Regions from separate parts of the Gluconobacter sp. OJB genome, predicted to be linked through region 3. Evidence: predicted binding sites of a transcription regulator. Region 3 holds the regulator's gene; each other region holds the start of a gene.
What was found. The regulator LexA, encoded in region 3, represses DNA repair genes until DNA is damaged. The targets are predictions, from matches to a motif close to TGTTCTANNTANGTTC.
Positions count from the first base shown of each region.

Region 1: a site for LexA is predicted at 3,542-3,557, ahead of ABDK74_RS13485 (ImuA family protein). Genes of this name have one in related genera too.
Region 2: a site for LexA is predicted at 2,447-2,462, ahead of uvrA (excinuclease ABC subunit UvrA). Genes of this name have one in related genera too.

Region 1 is NZ_JBDIWH010000002.1:59,386-64,644, reverse strand. It holds gene ABDK74_RS13510 (hypothetical protein) at 161-568, shown strand; gene ABDK74_RS13505 (hypothetical protein) at 574-1,668, shown strand; gene ABDK74_RS13500 (SOS response-associated peptidase) at 1,682-2,308, opposite strand; gene ABDK74_RS13495 (hypothetical protein) at 2,585-2,824, opposite strand; gene ABDK74_RS13490 (hypothetical protein) at 3,178-3,450, shown strand; gene ABDK74_RS13485 (ImuA family protein) at 3,576-4,361, shown strand; gene ABDK74_RS13480 (DNA polymerase Y family protein) at 4,252-5,259, shown strand, end outside.
Region 2 is NZ_JBDIWH010000001.1:1,788,444-1,793,702, forward strand. It holds gene ABDK74_RS08255 (Hint domain-containing protein) at 1-1,706, shown strand, start outside; gene ssb (single-stranded DNA-binding protein) at 1,847-2,431, opposite strand; gene uvrA (excinuclease ABC subunit UvrA) at 2,564-5,259, shown strand, end outside.
Region 3 is NZ_JBDIWH010000001.1:393,094-398,352, reverse strand. It holds gene uvrC (excinuclease ABC subunit UvrC) at 1-1,530, shown strand, start outside; gene pgsA (CDP-diacylglycerol--glycerol-3-phosphate 3-phosphatidyltransferase) at 1,621-2,223, shown strand; gene ABDK74_RS01850 (hypothetical protein) at 2,326-2,931, shown strand; gene lexA (transcriptional repressor LexA) at 2,956-3,678, opposite strand; gene rpmG (50S ribosomal protein L33) at 3,982-4,149, shown strand; gene ABDK74_RS01835 (septum formation initiator family protein) at 4,234-4,563, opposite strand; gene eno (phosphopyruvate hydratase) at 4,705-5,259, opposite strand, start outside.

The DNA of each region.
Region 1 (5,259 bases), on a different contig from region 3:
TGTCGCGCTGCGCGTATTCTCTTGGCTAGGCGAGAGATATAGTGCGCCTTCCGGCCTGTGAAACAACGGAAAAGTCTCTCAAACAGACTGTCATAACGTCCCGTTCGGAGTGTGACGCAAATCAGGCCCTGTGACTCAGTCTTCCGGTCGAGGATTTCAGATGACGATTTCTCTTGAAGCGCTCAAAAAGCAGGCCCGACAGGAAAGCCGGTCTGGCATATTGTCTTACACGCAGGCGCTCGAACAACTCTCCAAACGGCACGGGTTCCGGACGTTTGCTGCCCTGAAGGCCAGTCTCTCCAGGTCAGTGCCCGTGGATCTTCTTCAGCACTCAGACACTAAGAAAATACTTACGTCTCCTTGCGGGCTGAAGTGGACGCTGGTCGAGCCGGTTTTCGTCGGAGACTTAGAGGATGCTCCTCCATTTTCTATGGATCAGATCGAGCCGATAGGCGACCGGATGATTAAGACCACTCATTCCATTCCCCTGCCCAAAGAGCTTGTCGAGTATCTGGAGCCCTTATGGAACGCCAATGTCGCGGACGTTTCTAAGAACGACGCCTCGTAGAGTACGTGCCTGCTCCCCCGTTCGCCGAAAGACTGACCCAGTTCAGTCTTGAGCTGGGGCGTCTGGATCAGGCGCTAAGAGGGGCATCAGTGGCGCCCGCTGTTATCTTCAGACAACGCTTGGCCGCCATCCGGCGCCACGGCGCTGTCGATGGCTGGGTAATTGATCCCTGGTATCTCGTCGCTGAACTCCACGGTCTCGTTCCGAGAGTAATCGGGCAGGACAGCTTTGAGCGCGGCACGACCGTGGATGCTGCCTCTCATGCCTTTACGATCTGGCGTTGGTATGCTCGCCCAGATGAGATGCAGGCGAGCGCCATTGCCGAAGCTGAAGCGTTTCTGAGCGAGCAGTCGTCAGGCTGGGGACCTCTCCTCGATGCAGGGATCGCTTTTCATCGCTGGTTGGAGTCCGGTCGTCCCCGTGCTTCCTTCTGTGCAGCGTTAGGCCGCTACTGGCACTCCCATGATATTCTCGGGACGCCTTTGATCCTGACAGGCATTGAGTCACTCACGCCAGGAACCCCTTGGGAGATCGAGTCCTGGCTGTGCTGGTGGCTTGATGCTCTTCTGGCCGAAGTCCGCGAGGCGCACGACCTCCTACGTCAGTTGGAGCGAGCCAGAAGGCAGGCGCTTGAAAGATGCGGCGCGCAACGTCGGCATTCGCGCGCACCCCAGGCGATCAACGTGCTGGCGATCCAGCCGCTCGTGTCCGCGTCCATGCTGGCGGATCGTCTCGGCATGTCGATGAAAAGCGCGCTGCAGCTTCTCAGCGTGTTCCAGGACCGGGGCATTGTTGTGGAAGTCACGCACCGGGCGGCTCATCGCCTGTTCGGTCTTGCTGGAATGGAATCCCTCAGCGACGTTGTGACACCGCCCAAGCGACCCACTCCCGGCCGAAAGCGCGGGCGACCGCGCAAGAATGATCCGTTCACGGCGCACTCTGTCCTGGCGGACGAGATGACGCAGCTCCCGCCGCTAACCCGGCTGGATCCGGTTCAATTCGATTATGAGGATCTGGCTGCAGCCATGGATCAGGCAGATGAAGCCATGATGCGAAGTTCCCGGCTAATCGCCCGCCTCAAGGGAAAGACGGCCAGCTAGATCGCTCATCTGTTCAGAGAACCTGAAGGGATGACTCTTTCAGCGGTCTCTGCAGTTTCAGGGCGTCCGGTGTGGGGGCCGTCAGCCAGGTCTCGATCTCTTCCCGGTCTTCCAGAATGACGGGCATGGCTTTGGGATGGTAGGGCGCGACCACTGCGTTTGCTTCTGTTGTCAGGAAGCCGAAAAGATCGGCCGTGACCTCGCCTTCCTTGAGTTTGCGCACCGAGGTCCAGGACGTCCAGATCCCGGCAAAAAAGCGGAGAGGCTTCGCCTCATCGGCGGCAAACCACACTGAACGAAACGATCCGTCCCCCTGACGCGCCTGTTCCGAGAAGGCCGTAAACGGCACCACGCAGCGATGCGGAACGCCCAGCCAGCGTCGCCAGTGCGGAGACGCCGTATTGCGGATGTTCGTTACCCCCCGGTCGACCTTATGGCCTTTCAGGGCAAAGGCCGGCGACGGCATGCCCCATCGGGCCAGAACCAGTTCCCGGCCGTTCTGCCCGTTGCGCACAATCGGCGCCGCGTAATCCGGATAGACATCCGGCATGAGGGGAAGATTGCCCGTATGGTCATTGAGAACCTCCGCAAGAGCGCGGATTTCATCCTGTGAGGATGTCTGGGCATAGAGGTTACACATGACTGCTCTTCTGTTTTGAAGCCGAATGTCCCATGCAGGACAGACTATCAAAGAAGAAACACCGACCGCTGTGCCTCTGTTTCCTTTTCAGAAGAAATAGAGTGTCTTTTGTTGTTGGTGCGGTGGAGTTGTGGGCAGAGCAGCGCCCCTGGGTCAGCTCGCAAGAGCTGTCCCGGGGGCGTGAGTGACCGCCTGCAGGCGGCTGTCCACAAATCCACGGCCAGGAACAGCCTGTCTGGCTAATTATTCCTATGCCCTGTCGCTGAACGAAGGCTGTTACTTCGAGTTGGTCTTTTGCACTCGGCAGCCTTCACCCGACGGAAAGGGCTTAAGAGCAATCTCGAAGCCGAGAGCCTGTACGGCGGGCGCCAGACGCATCTGATAGCCTTCACCAGCAAGTTGCAGCGCTGTGCTTCCAAACGCCTTTTCAAAGGCTCCAGGCGGATAGCTTGCTTCTCCGGCCTTCACGATTTTCTTGGCGATCTCGTTTACTTCACTGTCAGAAATATGGCTCATTGACGACATCTGCGTCTCCTCTGATACAGTATGAGCGGTTTGCTCGCTTTACATCGGACCTACCGCTCGTCGGTGAGTCCGCGGCGGCACACGTGCTGTCGAACATGTTGGAGACCCCTCCTACGGATGTTGCGAACAGTCCTTGTGGCTGCCTCCAATGAGGATATCTGCGTCCAATGTGAGTGCGACCCGAACCCACTCTTAGGGGGCGAAAAGCCAGTTTCGTCATGCCATGCTGCGACCGCAATCCAGTTCTTGTGATGATGCGATAGCCTCATGCCGCACTCACACAGGTCATCGGTACAGTCTGTCTGTAGCAACTCAGCGACTGAGATGCCCTAACGGAGATGACCATGACCACACCGACAAACACCGCACGTTCCGAAGCCTCTCACCTTCTGTCCCGCGCTCTTCTGAACATCCGTGCCAAAGCTCAGAGCGTGCTCGGATCCAGCGAAGCGCTTTCCCCTGATCATCGTCATGTACTCTCGGCCATTGAGGCTGCTGCCGACGCTGTGCACAATCTTCCGCACCTGCTGGCGGAGCAGACAGAATCAAACGAGGTCGCCCTTATCAGCGAAGTGACGACCGCAAAGGAATCTCTGACAACGCTCAAAATGGGCTGATAAGCGGCCCTTTTGAACCTATTGGGCGGAGAGATGACGCTGTCTTACATAGCGATCCCTCTTAAAAATTAACTTGCGTCCCGCGTTCGTTTGTTCTCTTTCTGTTCTCGTTAAGGAGAACAGTCATGACTTCGAACGCGCTGGCGCGTCTGCGCGAGCAGGTCCGATGCCTGGAGCGTCGAAGCCTGCCTCACTCTATTTTCCGGGTGCTGCCAACAGGCCTGCAGCCGGTCGATGACCATCTAGGCGGTGGCCTCAAAACCGCTAGCCTGCATGACATTCTGGTGCCCGATCCGCTTGAAATTGGTTCCAGCCTCGCCCTGCTTCTGCCTCTGCTCGCGCGCAGTGGCCAGCCTGTTTTCTGGCTGGGGGCGGTCCCCCCTCAGCTCCATGCCTGGGGACTGCACCAGACCGGGATCTCGCTCCGACACCTGATCTGCGTTGAGAGCGATGACGCCAGTGTTCTGGCTGTGGCCGAGGATATCCTGCGCGGTCCCGAGCGAGCCCTTGTCGTGATAGCTGGTCCGCATATCCCCTCCCTGACAGAAGTGCGTCGCCTGAATCTGGCTGCCGAAAGCAGCGGGAATACTGGCTTCTTCCTGCGCTCTGTCAGCGTCTCCCGCTCATCCGGAAAGGACCCCTGTGCCTGCGCCACACGCTGGCAGGTTACTTCTCATCCTTCAGCCCCTCTCTGTTTGCCGGGACTGGTTCTGCCGCTTCCCGGCCCCCGCCGTCTTTCCGTCTCGCTGTTGCGGGTGCGTGGAGGACGTCCTGCCCACTGGCTTCTCGACTGTCCTGACCATGCGCCGCTTCCTCGCCCTGTGGCTTCCTTTCTGGCGCACCGAGCGCCTTCAGCTCTGCCAGCAGGATCATTACCCCCCCGATCGCCCGCTTGTCGTGCACGCGCCTGAGCACAACCGCCAGACGCTCACGGCCGTCAATCCGGTGGCGCTGGCAGCGGGCCTGAGACCAGGCCAATCGCTGGCCCAGGCACGGAGCCTTGTGCCGGACCTCCTGTGCGTCGAGCAGGACACTGACGCCGATGATGCGGCTCTTCACGAGCTCTGTTGCTGGCTGCTGTGGCTGTCGCCCCTGCCCGCTCTGGATGCGCCGGATGGCCTGTACAGTGACACAACTGGCTGTGCCCATCTTTATGGTGGTGAAGAGGCCATGCTGTCTCTTGTCCGGACGCGCCTTTCCGAGAAAGGTCATGCCTGTTCTCTGGCCCTGAGCGACAGCGCGGCGGCCTCGCGCGCTCTGGCACGCTCGCGCCTCGACGGCGCCTGCGTCATCCCGCCTGGTCAGCAGAAACAGGCTCTGGACCGGCTGCCCTGTTCGGCCCTGCCAATTGCCCCGGAGACAGCATCCCGTCTCAATCGTCTGGGACTGACAACCATTGGTGCGCTTGCAGCCCTTCCCCGCGCGCCTCTGGCCAAGCGGTTCGGCGCGGAGCTTCTCACCTGTCTGGATGAAGCCGTTGGCTTTCAGGCAAGACCGCTGAGCGTGGTTCAGGTGCGAGACCGGATCTCCCTGTCGCGCTCGCTTGTCGAGCCTATCGGCACAGCCGAGGCGATTGCGACCGTCATCGACGCTCTCGTGCCGGAAGCCTGCGTCCTGCTGTCACGTCGCGGCGAAGGCGCACGGCAGATCGATTTTCTCTGTGTCCGTGTGGATAACACGGTCCAGGCCATCCGTGTCGGCACGTCCGATCCGACCTCGGATATGCCCCGCATCCTCCGTCTCCTCAAGGATCAGATTTCCCGGATTGAGCCCGGCTTTGGTATTGAGGCTGTTACTTTGACGATCAGC
Region 2 (5,259 bases), 1.4 Mb from region 3:
GGCAGAACAGCACGCTGGAAATTACTGCGCAGGGTGGTAGCACCTATAACGGCTACGTCTTCACGACGGCCGGTTTCGAGAACAGCGGCACGATCCTGATCAACACGCCGTCCAAGGTCGAACTCGGCGGCGTCGCGATGAACCGTGATGAGGGCATCATCACGATCATGAACAACGACAACAACGTCGTGTTCGATACAAACAGCATCAATAATGGCGGCGCGATCAATCTGATCAACGCCACGCTGGGCTCTGCCACCAACGCGCTTTGGGTCAATGGCGGCATCGTCAATCTTTCGCAGAACAGCGGCCTGTTCCTGTATCCGAGCGAGTCCATCAACACCATCAATGTTGATCCGAACACGGTCAACACGGTGTACGTTGAAGCCAACGGCTTCCTGCATAACGATTCATCGAATGCTCAGGGCGTCGTGATCAACGGTGTGTCCTCCAACACACATTTCGGCATCTCCGGTGTGTCTTCCGCCCCGACGGCTGCCACCTACACACCGAATACAGATGGTTCCTACACGCTTCAGGTCACACTGGCTGACGGCCGCCTGATCACCTTCGGCAACATTCACACGGCAAGCGGCTTCGTCCCCGCCGCCAATGCGTCCATCGTTCAGGACGGCAGCAATGGCTGGATCGTCGAAGACAACGGCAATGCGCCCTGCTTCCTCGCTGGCAGCATGATCCGCACGCCGGAAGGCGATGTGGCCGTCGAGACCCTGCGCCTCGGCAGCACGGTTCTGGCCTTCGTGAACGGCGAAACCGTTGAGCGTAAAGTCACCTGGGCTGGCCGCTCCCACATGATCGCCAAGGCCGGTCTGACCGACGCTGAAGCCGGTTATCCGGTCCGCATCATGCAGGGCGCACTCGCCGAAGGCGTGCCTTACAAGGACATGCTGGTCACTCCGGAACACTGCCTGTTCATCAATGGCGGTTTCATCCCGGCCCGTATGCTCGTGAATGGTCGTTCGGTGGTCTATGATCGCTCCATCGCCGTCTATGACTACTTCCATGTAGAAACGGCCGAACACTCGGTCATCATGGCAGACGGCATGCTGACGGAAAGCTACCTCGACACCGGCAACCGCCAGTCCTTCCGTCAGGATGGCAGCGTTGTTTCGCTGGGTGGCCGCGAGCGCAACTGGAATGACGACGCAGCAGCTCCGCTGTCCGTCAGCCGGGATGTGGTGGAGCCGATCTTCCGCGAGATCGAAGCCCGCGCCATCGCCGCAGGAATCGAAAACACGGTTGCTGCTCCGCTCCTGACCGAAGACGCTGGCCTGTACCTCGTCGCCAGCACGGGCCAGACCATTCATCAGGTCCGCACCGCCAATGGCCGTGCAATGTTCATGATCCCGTCCGACGTGACCGGCGTTCGCATCATGTCCCGCACGTCCAGCCCGAGCGAGACGGTCGGACCGTTCGTGGATGACCGTCGCGAGCTCGGCGTTCTGGTCGGTGAAGTCACGCTGTTCGACTCGGGCAACACGATCCGCATCGACCAGCACCTGACGGACGCAGACCTGTCCGGCTGGGACGTTCAGGAGAACACCGCAGTCCGCTGGACGAACGGCAACGCCATACTGCCGCTGACGGCCCGTCAGCCGAACAGCCTCGGCATGCTCGCCATCCAGATCCTGGCCGCTGGCCCCTATCTGGTGACGTCGGAAGAAAACGCAGCCCTGACCGCCTGAAGCCAGCCGGTCTGAAATGAAAAAGCCTCACCCTTTCGGGGGTGAGGCTTTTTTTTGGTCTGCACCACAGTCACAAAAAACCCCGGAGGCCTGAGCCTCCGGGGTTTTCAACATTCAAAAGCCGTATGCGACCCTGAATCTCAGAACGGAATTTCATCGTCCAGATCGTTGTCCGGCGGGGCATCCCAGCCGCCATTGCTGCCGCCCGAACGACCGCCGCCAGAAGCTCCGCCGGAATTCCCACGGGAACCACCAAAGCCACCGCCCGAGCCGCCAGCGGAGCCACTACGGCTGCCACCACCGAAGCCGCCGCTATTGCCACCGCCATAGCCGCCACCGTTGTCAAAGCCACCATCATCGCCGCCACCGCTGCGATTGCTGTCGATCAGCACCAGATCCCCACGGAACCGGTCGATCACGACTTCAGTCGTGTATTTTTCCTGGCCGGACTGGTCGGTCCACTTCCGGGTGCGGAGTTCACCTTCGATATAGACCTTACGGCCCTTGCGCAGATAACGCTCGGCGACATCAGCCGTCCGCTCGTTGAAGATCACCACACGATGCCACTCGGTGCGCTCTTTGCGCTCACCCGACTGCTTGTCGTTCCAGGTGTCGGACGTCGCAACGGTCAGGTTGACGATTTTGCCGCCCGACTGCGTGTTGCGAACTTCCGGGTCCTTCCCCAGATTTCCGACCAGAATCACCTTATTGACGCTGCCTGCCATTCCCGTCCCAACCAATTTTCTCGAATTGTTCTTTTCATACGTGCGTAAGTTCCCATCTAATGGGGAACAATCCAACGCCATTCAAGCGCGTTCGATCTCACAACTGCCTTTTCTCCACATTCCGGGGTCTCCGTGAGCTTTCCAGACAATCATTCGATCCGCGTTCGTGGGGCCCGCGCCCATAACCTCAAGAACATTGACGCTACGATCCCGCGGGATTCCCTGACGATCATCACGGGCCTCTCCGGTTCCGGAAAATCCTCACTGGCCTTCGATACGATCTATGCCGAGGGGCAACGACGCTATGTGGAAAGCCTTTCCGCCTATGCCCGCCAGTTCCTTGAGCTGATGGGCAAACCGGACGTGGACTCTATCGAGGGCCTCTCCCCGGCCATCTCGATCGAGCAGAAAACCACGTCCAAGAACCCCCGTTCGACCGTCGGCACGATCACGGAAATCCACGACTACATGCGCCTGCTTTGGGCGCGCGCGGGGATCCCCTACTCCCCAGCGACCGGCCTGCCGATCGAGGCGCAGACCGTCAGCCAGATGGTGGACCGCGTCATGGCCATGCCCGATGGCATGCGCATGATGCTGCTCGCCCCCGTCGTGCGAGACCGCAAGGGCGACTGCAAACGCGAACTTGCCGAACTGACGCGCAAAGGCTTCACGCGCGTAAAGATCGACGGTGAACTCTACGAAATCGCCGAGGCCCCGGAGCTGAACCGCAAGACGCGCCATAACGTCGAAGTCGTCGTGGACCGGATTGTCGTCAAGGAAGGGCTCGAATCCCGCCTCGCCGACAGCTTCGAGACCGCCCTCGAACTCTCGGACGGCTTGGCCTATGCCGAGGAAGTCAAACGCGCAGGAGAAAAAGAAGCCCCGGCGCATGTCGTGTTCTCGTCGCGCTTCGCCTGCCCCGTCTCCGGCTTCACGATCGAGGAGATCGAGCCGCGCCTGTTCTCCTTCAACGCCCCGATGGGCGCCTGCCCGGTCTGTGACGGCATCGGCACCGAAACCCATTTCGACGAAAACCTGATTGTCCCGGATGACAGTCTGACCCTAGCCGAAGGGGCCATCGCCCCTTGGAAGGGCTCAAGCACGGACTGGTACGACCAGACGCTCGCCGCCCTCGCCCGCCATTGCGGCGATGACATGCACACACCCTGGTCCGACCTCCAGCCCGCCACGCAAGACCTCATCATCAACGGTTCCAAAGAGCCGATCGACATTCCCTATACCGACGGCGGGAAGGTCCATATCGTTACCAAGCCGTTCGAAGGCGTGCTGAAGAACCTGCGCCGCCGCATGGCGCAAACCGACAGCATGTGGGTGCGCGAAGAACTGTCGCGTTACCAGTCCGAAAAACCCTGCCATGCCTGCCACGGCGCACGACTTAAACCCGAGGCGCTGTGCGTGAAGGTCAAGGACCTCAACATCGCCGAAGCCTCGGACATGCCGATCCGCAAGGCGCTCGACTGGTTCTCCGGCGTGGAAGCGACACTGACGCCCCAGCGCGCCGAAATCGCCCGCCGCATCCTGCGCGAAATCACGGATCGCCTACACTTCCTCGACGATGTGGGGCTGGACTACCTCACCCTCTCGCGCGGTTCCGCAACCCTGTCCGGCGGCGAAAGCCAGCGCATCCGTCTGGCATCGCAGATCGGTTCGGGCCTGACGGGCGTGCTGTATGTGCTGGACGAGCCTTCCATCGGCCTGCACCAGCGCGACAACGAACGCCTGCTCGGTACGCTCGAACGCCTCAAGCGCCTCGGCAACACCGTCATTGTCGTCGAACATGACGAGGACGCCATCCGCGCGGCAGACTATCTGATCGACATGGGACCGGGTGCAGGCAAACTCGGCGGCGAAGTCATTGCCGTCGGCACCCCGGCAGAAGTCGCCAAGAACCCCAACAGCATCACGGGCGCCTATCTGTCAGGCCGCAAGGTCATTCCCGTTCCGACCGAACGCCGCAAGCCCAGCGGTATGCTCACCCTGCACGGCGCACGCGGGAACAACCTCAAGGATCTGACGGTCGATTTCCCGCTCGGCACCTTCATCGCCGTCACGGGCGTTTCGGGTGGCGGCAAATCCACGCTGGTCATCGACACGCTCTATAAAGCGCTGTCCCGTCAGCTCATGAAATCGAGCCAGACGCCACTGCCCTATGACCGTCTGGAAGGCGTGGACAATCTCGACAAGATCATCGAGATCGACCAGTCCCCGATCGGCCGGACCCCACGCTCCAACCCCGCGACCTATACAGACCTGTTCGCGCCGATCCGCGACTGGTTCGCCGAACTGCCCGAGTCCAAGGCCCGCGGCTACAAGCCGGGCCGCTTCTCCTTCAACGTGAAGGGCGGGCGCTGCGAAGCCTGTCAGGGCGACGGCGTTCTCAAGATCGAGATGCACTTCCTGCCGGACGTGTACGTGACATGCGACACCTGCAAAGGCGCACGCTACAACCGCGAAACGCTGGAAGTGAAATTCCGCGGCAAATCCATTGCGGACGTGCTGGCCATGACCGTAGACGAGGCCCTGCCATTCTTTCAGGCCGCCCCAAAAATCCGCGACCGTCTCGCCATCCTGCAACAGGTCGGGCTGGGCTATGTCGCCCTCGGCCAGCAGGCCACCACGCTTTCGGGCGGTGAGGCCCAGCGCGTCAAGCTGTCGAAGGAACTGGCCAAGCGCGCCACTGGCCGCACGGTCTATATCCTTGATGAGCCCACAACCGGGCTGCACACCGAAGACGTCCGTAAGCTGCTCGAAGTGCTGCACACCCTCGTCGATCAGGGCAACACGGTGCTGGTGATCGAGCACAATCT
Region 3 (5,259 bases):
TTTCCACAGATCACCAAGCAACGCGGCAAACCCGTAAAAGGCGCGACCTATTGGGGCCCGTTTGCAAATGCCTGGGCCGTCAACCAGACGCTCAATCTGGTGCAGCGCAGCTTTCTGCTCCGGTCCTGTTCGGATGCCGTGCTGAAAAGCAGGACGCGGCCCTGCCTGCTATACCAGATCAAGCGCTGCTCAGCACCCTGTGTGGACCGCATCTCCAAGCCTGATTATGCGAAACTAGTTAACGAGGCCCGGCAGTTTCTTTCGGGACACAGTACGGACCTGCAACAGAGTCTGGCCGCCGAGATGGAGCAGGCCTCGCAGGACATGGATTACGAGCGGGCCGCGTCGATCCGGGACAGGATCCGAGGCTTCGCCAGCATTCAGGGCTCCAGCACCGTCAATCCGGCATCGATCAATGACGCGGATATCATGACGATCTGGCAGGAAGCCGGTCAGAGCTGCATTCAGGTATTCTTCATCAGAGGCAGTCGCAATAACGGCAACCGGGCATTCTACCCGGCTCATGCCGAGGAAGAGACCGCAGCGGATGTGCTGTCGGCGTTCATGATCCAGTTCTACGACAACAAACCGCCTCCGCCCACAATTCTGGTGAACTGCGAGATTCCTGAACTGAATCTGGTCGAAGAAGCACTAAGCATCCGGCGTGGACAGAAAGTCGAAATTCTCAGACCACAACGGGGGGAGAAAAAGGACGTCGTCGAGCACGCTGCCCTGAACGCGCGGGAGGCACTGGAACGCAAGCTGGCCGAAAATACCGGGCAGCGCAAACTGCTTGAAGGGGTGGCGGAAGTCTTCGGCCTTCCGGAAACGCCACAGCGCATCGAAACCTACGACAACTCTCACATCATGGGGCAGGCACCTTATGGCGTAATGGTCGTCGGCGGCCCTGAAGGTTTCAACAAACGCGCTTACCGCAAATACGGAATCAAGGGTCCGGTCGCGCCGGGAGATGATTTCGGCATGATGCGCGAAGTCATGGAACGCCGGTTCGGGAAGCGACCAGAAAACGGAGAGCGGCCGGAGGACTGGCCGGATCTGCTTCTCATCGACGGCGGTCTTGGGCAGTTCAATGCCGTGCGGAAGGTGCTGACCGATAGGGGCGTCACCGGAATTCCGATCGTCGCCATCGCCAAAGGGCCGGACCGGGATGCAGGTCGGGAATGGTTTTTCACGGAGACGAAACCGCCTTTCCAACTCCCCCCGCGAGACCCGGTTCTCTATTATCTGCAAAGGCTGCGTGACGAGGCGCACAGATTCGCGATCACGACACATCGGGCAGGGCGTTCCAAAGGACTCCGCAGTTCCGAACTGGACAATGTGCCGGGAATCGGAGCCGCACGCAAAAAAGCCCTGCTCAATCATTTTGGCTCGGCAAAGTCAGTCAGGCAGGCGAGTCTGGAGGAACTGGAAAGCGCACCCGGCATCAGTTCGAGCACGGCAACTGCCATATACGGGCATTTTCATCCGGAATGGGTCCAGAAAGCCTCAGCCGGTCATGGCGCTCCCTGAGAGCCAATCCGCAATTTACACGAAAAATACATCTTTCTCGGACACATTGGCGCATACCGGTATGAAGGAAACTGTTCTAGACTGACCGTGATGCTGACAGATCTGCCAAACATCCTGACACTGCTGCGTATCGCGTCCATTCCCGTACTGGTCGCGCTGCTCTCCGTGCATTCACCGACCGCAAATGTGATCGCCTGCGTGGTCTATACGGCGGCATGTATCACGGACTATCTGGACGGCGCACTGGCCCGCCGCTGGCAGCAGCTTTCCGAGCTGGGCCGGATGATGGATCCGATCGCTGATAAACTGCTCGTCGGGTCGCTCTTGCTGGCTCTTGCCGGGCTGACGCAACTGCCGGTCTATTCGCTTTATGCAGCGATCATCATCATGATCCGCGAAATTCTGGTCAGCGGTCTGCGGGAATACATGGCGTCCCAGCGCGAAACGCTTCCTTCGACGCGACTGGCGAAATGGAAAACCGGCATCCAGATGGTAGCGATCGGTTTTCTGATCGGTGGGGATGGAGCCGCAGGAATGCTGGGACTCTCCTTTCTGCCGGCAACGCTGATTGGCGGGATCCTCCTCTGGTTCTCGGTTATTCCGACAGTCATCAGTGGGTGGGGTTATCTCACCGCAGGGCTCACCCGCATCATGGCGGGACAATCCCGCAAATCGTCCAAAATCAGTTTCTGACGTCATCATGCGAAAGAATTGTAGCCTTCTTTGACTGTCTTCATCTGGCGTTCCGTTACAAGGACCGCTAAAGGTCATGGATTGACCTTGTGGGAGTAAGAAATGCGGAAGACCGCTCTGCTGGCACTACCTCTCGCTCTGAGCGGCTGTTCAGGCATGGGCAAGTATATCCGCGACACGATGGTCTGGACGGCTCTCGATAATCCGAATGGCCCTCACGGAGACAGCGAGAATATTCACCGTGCACGCGGTGAAAAATATTCCGAAACTCCCATTATTCCTGAAGGTGGCAATATCTGGCCCGGAGCTCCACAACCGCTCCCCACCCTCAAAGACGTCGAGAACCCCAACAGCACCTTCAGTCACGCTCTAGGTGATCCAGCCACATATTTTGGTGGTGCTACACTCGACGAAAATTTCATGGGTGGGATTGCAAGCAAAGGCGCTCTGGGAGCATCTGGACAGCAGCTCATGCAAGGACAAAGCATGACCGTTGGTGAAGGCTCCGACACGCATCAGGGTGTCAGCCGGGACCATACCCACCTTCTTCCGACGCTTCCTTCGTCAGTCCCTGATAGTGCCGCTCATTTCCTGAACAAGAATCCGAGCAAGGCCATCATTATTCCAAACGGCGATGGCACAAGCACGGTCATTGGCGCTGACGGAAGCGTGAAAGTCATACGCGGGACGTCGCTACCTGCTCAATAAGGCGTCTCCTACGCAGCAGAACCGTCAATATTGACGGAAAAGCGCAATCAGACGTCCCTGAATATGAACCCGTTCTGACGGAAAGATACGCGTTTCATATTCGCGGTTCGCGGCTTCCAGCGCAATCATCGAACCACGACGACGCAGCTTCTTGAGCGTCACTTCCTGTTCGTCGATCAGCGCAACAATAATCTGACCGTTCTCGGCTGTTTCACGCCGCCGGATAATTGCGATATCTCCATCCAGAATTCCGGCCTCGATCATCGAATCACCCGCTACGGTCAGGGCGTAATGCTCCCCGGTACCGAGAAGGGATACAGGTACTTCGATCCTGTCGCTATCGTCCTGCATGGCTTCAATCGGCAGACCCGCTGCGATACGACCATAAAGAGGAATGCTGATGGTCTGACGATCATTGGCGACACTGGCTTCGGAGAATGTACCCTCAAGGTCAGTTTGACCCTGGCTCAGAACGGCAGGGACAAACGATGTCTCCGGAGCTGTTGTCGCGGCGATGGGGGCTTCCGTGCCCATATGGGGCAGACGCAGCACTTCGAGCGCTCGTGCGCGATGATGGTGACGGCGGAGAAAGCCGCGCTCTTCCAAAGCGGAGATCAGGCGATGAATGCCCGATTTGGAGCGCAGTTCGAGAGCATCTTTCATCTCATCGAAAGAGGGCGAATATCCCGTCCGGCGAAGATGATCGTCAATATACAGCAAAAGCTGGTGCTGCTTGCGGGTCAGCATACAGGCGCTCCCATGCGCCTCGGCGGAGGCAGGTCAGAACAGGACACAGAATGACGGGCATCCTGCATTTGTTCCTTATAGGTTCCTGCCTGTTGCCCTACAAGCGAAAGAGGGTCTCTTACAGGCGTGCCCGAAAGATTTTCTAAAGCCCGATCCCCTTGAAAGCATAGGAAAACCGCTAAATCGTGCGCAAAGGCCTTGACCTCCCGGCCACAAATCAGCATGGTGCGTCAAATCTAGAGATCAACATGCTGCATCGACACCTTCGAGCGGCATAAGTTATGGCGAAAGCCCGAGGGTATCATGGGAAAGAGCAACGTTATTCAGATCCGGCTCGTTTCGTCAGCTGAAACCGGCTACTTCTACGTCACGAAGAAGAATGCCCGTTCTGCTACGGGAAAGATGGAAGTGCGCAAGTACGACCCGGTCGCACGCAAGCACGTCGTGTTCCGCGAAGCCAAGATCAAGTAAGACTGTTTTCGACAGTCTTCATAAAAAAAGCGGCCTTCGGGCCGCTTTTTTTATGCCTTGAAGGCTGATAATTTTAGCTTCGGCTCAAAATAGCTTGTCATGCGGCGCGTAGGGGACAACCAGATCGCCACTGCGCGTCAGATTCATCGTAGCGCGTGCCCGCTCATCCAGCATGTCAGCATCCAGCGCTTTTTCCTTCAGAGCAACCACGCGACGTCTCCAGACATTCTGTTCGTCTGCAGCATCCTGCCTGGCCTGAACGGCGTCTTTCTCAAGCTGGGTCTGTTCCTGATAGGCATGAATACCATGCGCCCCATGAAGCGCATTCCATCCAAAATAAGCTGTGAGGGACAGGAAGAAAGCCGGAGGAGCTACGGCGCGGACACCACGTTTGATAAGTCGGATCAGTGTCACGTCGTGAAAACTCCGTTCTGAGAGACTGTATCAGTCTATATCAGTCATTTGTGACCAGACAATGAATGATACGGATATCAATCGCATTCAGGCACAAAAAAGCGGCCCCACCCCGGAAAGGAATGAGGCCGCTGATCAGTCTCAGGAGTTTCTGAGAATGTTGCGGCCGGCATAACGGGCCGCACTGCCGAGTTGCTGCTCGATACGAATGAGCTGGTTGTATTTGGCCGTGCGGTCAGAGCGGGAGAGGGAACCCGTCTTGATCTGACCACAGTTCGTGGCAACCGCCAGATCAGCAATAACGGAATCTTCCGTCTCACCAGAACGATGGCTCATGACGCAGGCGTAACCGGCCTTGTGAGCGGTTTCCACGGCTTCCAGTGTCTCAGTCAGCGTGCCGATCTGGTTGACCTTCACGAGCAGTGCATTGCCGGTCCCAGCCTTGATGCCACGACGCAGACGCTCGGGATTGGTGACGAACAGATCGTCTCCGACAAGCTGCAGCTTCTTGCCCAGACGGGTCGTCAACTCTGCCCAGCCTTCCCAATCATCTTCCGCCAGACCGTCTTCGATCGATACGATCGGATAGCGGTTGGCCAGATCTTCAAGGTAGGAAATCATGCCCGAAGCATCAAATTCCTTGCCTTCACCCTTCAGATTGTAACGCCCGTCCGCATAGAACTCGGTCGCGGCGCA